One region of the Heyndrickxia sporothermodurans genome, then DNA from elsewhere that is predicted to be linked to it. Evidence: a T-box and tRNA genes for the amino acid it is inferred to sense, from the RefSeq annotation. Region 1 holds a T-box; the other holds one or more tRNA genes.
What was found. A T-box is a leader RNA that pairs with one kind of tRNA and senses whether it is charged. The one in region 1 lies ahead of B5V89_RS02660 (valine--tRNA ligase), so its partner is inferred to be a tRNA-Val.

Region 1 (2,253 bases):
TCCGAAGAGATGGGATGATTGTGTAGAATGGGTCTATACTTATCTATCACATTTTCCTTTTAGAGAAGATGAAAAGCATCTTTTTCTCAGTTATTTAGCACATCCCGGTCACATGCATCGAATTGTTAAAGAATATTTCTTAAAGAAAACGAAGAAACCGGAAATAAGATTTGTGAAGCAATTGCAAAAACAATATTGGCTATTAAAAAATACCGAATATGTTGTAATGCGGATACGTGAAATGGAAATTCAGTCTAAAGGAACAGAAAACAGTGGCCCTTCCTAAAAATTTATAAGGAAGGGCCTATTATTTTTCAAATCCACTCATTCTGGAATGCAAAAGCAATTAAAATAAAGATGGCTAGTAATAAAACGTCGAAGGCAGTAGGCAATAAAATCGTTCGAATCGCTTGAAAAATGGTAAATGGAATAATTAGCTGCTTTCCGACACCTTTGAATGTTTTAAACCAAGATTGTATCGTATATTGATTAAACTTTTTTTTCATTCCTTTCACCTACCTATTCTCGGGTTCCTTATATAATAATGTATGGGATATGGGTGAATAGGTGTCAATCCCGCAAAAGCCGAATATTTTTTTTAATAATCGGCAATAATGATTGACGAAATGCAGTTGATTTAGATACTATAATAAGTAAATTAAATTAAATTAAATTAAATGAAATTTAAATGCAGTGATTGGGAATAGTACAATGGGATACTGCTTAAATAAGCTTGATAGTTAAGCTTACATTCAGAGAGGGAAATCAATAGCTGAGAGATTTCCTAAGAGTGAACATTGGAAGGTCGCCCATGAGTAGCTTCTGTGAAACATAAATTGGAGTAATTGAAGCCGGTGAAAAGCCGTTATCATAGTTAAGTGCCAGGCTTTAGTGTATGTAATAGCTATTGTCTGTGAAAAAAGGTGGTACCGCGAAAATCGCTCCCTTCGTCCTTTTGACGAGGGGAGTTTTTTATTTGTATAGGTATCAAGAGTATCAGGATAACGAAAGCGAGGAAAATAGAATGGAAAATCAAGAAATTCAAATGTCTACTAAATATGATCCGAATACGATTGAAAAAGATCGCTATGATTGGTGGGTAAAAGGGAAATTTTTCGAAGCGAAAGATGATCCGAATAAAGAACCATATACAATCGTTATACCACCTCCAAATGTAACTGGAAAACTGCATTTAGGTCATGCTTGGGATACGACTTTACAAGATATTTTAACAAGAATGAAGCGTATGCAAGGCTATGATGTTTTATGGTTACCCGGAATGGACCATGCAGGAATTGCCACACAAGCAAAAGTAGAAGCAAAATTACGTGAAGAGGGCGTATCAAAATACGATTTAGGCAGGGATAAATTTGTCGAGGAAACATGGAAATGGAAAGAAGAATATGCTGCATTCATTCGTAAACAATGGTCGAAAATCGGCTTAGGATTAGATTATTCCCGTGAACGTTTTACCTTGGATGAAGGATTATCAGATGCAGTACGTAAAGTGTTTGTTACCCTCTATAAAAAAGGATTAATCTACCGCGGGGAATATATTATTAACTGGGACCCAGCTACAAAAACTGCTTTATCCGATATTGAAGTAATTTACAAGGATGTTCAAGGTGCATTCTATCATATGAAATATCCGTTAGCTGACGGAACAGGGTCAATTGAAATTGCAACCACTCGCCCTGAAACAATGCTTGGAGACACGGCTGTTGCTGTTCACCCCGAAGACGAAAGATATAAACATTTAATCGGAAAAACAGTGATTTTACCTATTACTGGTCGTGAAATTCCGATTGTCGGTGATGATTATGTCGATATGGAATTTGGATCTGGGGCGGTTAAAATTACGCCGGCACATGACCCTAATGATTTTGAAATTGGCAATCGTCATAATTTAGAACGAATATTAGTGATGAATGAAGACGGAACAATGAATGATAAGAGCGGCAAATATGAAGGCATGGATCGCTTCGAATGCCGTAAGCAAATTGTTAAGGATCTTCAAGAGCAAGGAGTTCTATTTAAAATAGAAGAACATATGCATTCGGTTGGTCACTCAGAAAGAAGTGGAGCGGTCGTTGAACCGTATTTATCTACTCAATGGTTTGTAAAAATGGCTCCATTAGCTGAAGCTGCCGTTTCTATGCAAGGTACAGATGCAGGTGTTCAATTTGTTCCTGAACGATTCGAGAAAACGTACTTACGCTGGATGGAAAATATTCGCGACTGGTGTATTTCCCG
Region 2 (2,253 bases), on a different contig from region 1:
CCTCCATAACGATATTACCAATTTTCATCTCCATCTCCTCATCTGCTTCACCGATAGCCCCCGCTGCATTATCTAAAAATACTTTACCAACAACAATGAACATCATAATCCCAATTATAACGGAGGCAATCCCTTCAGCTTGGTGAAACGATGTAAAATGAGAAATTATTACCGCAATGATGGCTAAAAGTCCTCCTGCGGTAGCAACTGTGTCCTCCATAAAAACAAGCTTCGTTGCGGGCTTAGCCTTACCTAAATACTTAACACTCTTTAAGAAAATTGCGGGACCTTTTGCTTCATCTCCGACTTCATGAAGAATTTCCTTCATCGCCTTAAATAAAACAAAACTCTCAAGTAATACGGCTGCACCTAAAACAATGATATTTATGACAAAACCTTTTGACGCAGTTGGTTTTAAAATATGATGAAATCCTTCCTTTATTGTTTCATAAGACATAATTCCAACAATTAGAACAGCACCTAAAAGGACTAAGTTTACAACCCTACCAAAACCATTTGGAAATCGGTCCGTAGGGGCTTTCTTACTTAAGGCGGAACCAATAAATACAAAAAATTGATTCGCAGCATCCCCTAAACTGTGCATCGTTTCAGCAAACATGGCAATATTGCCCGTTAAAAAGAAAGCGATACCCTTAATAATTGAAATAACCGCATTGACTATTGCCGCTAACATTGCTGATTTATTACCTTGTCTTAAAAGCTTTATTATGTCTATCATTTAACAACCTCTACTCTCAATCGAATTTAATAAAAATTTACCGATTGTTTATACGTTTGTAACTCTTATAAGTTTCTCTATAAATATTTTTCACAAAAAAAAATCCTTAAACCTCTAAGGTTTAAGGAAACTTTTGCAAATTTGATGAGCCATGAAGGACTCGAACCTTCGACCCTCTGATTAAAAGTCAGATGCTCTACCGACTGAGCTAATGGCTCTAAACAATGGCTGGGCTAGCTGGATTCGAACCAACGAATGACGGAGTCAAAGTCCGTTGCCTTACCACTTGGCTATAGCCCATTGAAATAATAAAAGTGCGGGGCTTTGGTCAGTCCCTACAAGCAAACATTTTAGTCTAATAAAAAAGGACATTCTTATTATGTCCATTTTAATCAAATTATATTAATAAAAATGGTGGAGGGGGACGGATTCGAACCGCCGAACCCGAAGGAGCGGATTTACAGTCCGCCGCGTTTAGCCACTTCGCTACCCCTCCATATCATTACTAATCGTAATGAATGGTGCCGGCCAGAGGACTTGAACCCCCAACCTACTGATTACAAGTCAGTTGCTCTACCAATTGAGCTAGGCCGGCTTATTATTATATTTTTTATATGGTGGAGGATGACGGGATCGAACCGCCGACCCCCTGCTTGTAAGGCAGGTGCTCTCCCAGCTGAGCTAATCCTCCAATGTCATTTATGTAATCTAAGTTGGTGACCCGTACGGGATTCGAACCCGTGTTACCGCCGTGAAAGGGCGGTGTCTTAACCGCTTGACCAACGGGCCAATCTATGTAAGATAATCTCATAATTCATATTATAAGCTTCCAACCGGGCTCGAACCGGTGACCTCTTCCTTACCATGGAAGTGCTCTACCTGCTGAGCTATGGAAGCAATGGCTCCGCAGGTAGGATTCGAACCTACGACCGATCGGTTAACAGCCGATAGCTCTACCACTGAGCTACTGCGGATTAATATAAACCCGGCAACGTCCTACTCTTGCAGGGGGAGAGCCCCCAACTACCATCGGCGCTGAGAAGCTTAACTTCCGTGTTCGGGATGGGAACGGGTGTGACCTTCTCGCCATAATTACCGGATATTTTTTGCCTCACTGCATTTGCAGCATTTGGTTAAGACATTATTTATTATAATGATTTTCAACCAAATTTCAAGGGTTTTTTAATAAAATTATTCCCTCAAAACTAGATAAATGAGAAACAGTAATAACGTTGAATCAACCTGTCCAGCTGCGGGCGCTATCGGCTCGCGTCACTTCACTTCTTCTGTCGAAGTCTTCCAGACTTCTCCGCCAGAAGCTCCAGTGAGTTTCGCCAGAGAGCTGCGCGCCCTTCGCTTTTCTTATTAGGATAAGTCTTCGACCGATTAGTATTCGTCAGCTCCATGTGTCGCCACACTTCCACCTCGAACCTATCAACCTGATCATCTTTCAGGGGTCTTATTTAGATAAACTAAGGGAAATCTCATCTTGAGGGGGGCTTCATGCTTAGATG

Region 2: it encodes a tRNA-Val, which carries the amino acid that the T-box ahead of B5V89_RS02660 (valine--tRNA ligase) is inferred to sense. The anticodon was not compared.

What each region holds. Positions count from the first base shown of each region.
Region 1 is NZ_NAZB01000008.1:182,974-185,226, forward strand. It holds gene ysxE (spore coat protein YsxE) at 1-286, shown strand, start outside; gene B5V89_RS02655 (hypothetical protein) at 315-506, opposite strand; T-box leader at 685-958, shown strand; gene B5V89_RS02660 (valine--tRNA ligase) at 1,025-2,253, shown strand, end outside.
Region 2 is NZ_NAZB01000052.1:29-2,281, reverse strand. It holds gene B5V89_RS17105 (cation diffusion facilitator family transporter) at 1-739, opposite strand, end outside; tRNA gene B5V89_RS17100 (tRNA-Lys) at 885-957, opposite strand; tRNA gene B5V89_RS17095 (tRNA-Gln) at 965-1,039, opposite strand; tRNA gene B5V89_RS17090 (tRNA-Tyr) at 1,152-1,235, opposite strand; tRNA gene B5V89_RS17085 (tRNA-Thr) at 1,259-1,334, opposite strand; tRNA gene B5V89_RS17080 (tRNA-Val) at 1,355-1,430, opposite strand; tRNA gene B5V89_RS17075 (tRNA-Glu) at 1,454-1,528, opposite strand; tRNA gene B5V89_RS17070 (tRNA-Thr) at 1,564-1,636, opposite strand; tRNA gene B5V89_RS17065 (tRNA-Asn) at 1,639-1,713, opposite strand; rRNA gene rrf (5S ribosomal RNA) at 1,723-1,839, opposite strand; partial or broken rRNA gene B5V89_RS17055 (23S ribosomal RNA) at 2,106-2,253, opposite strand, start outside.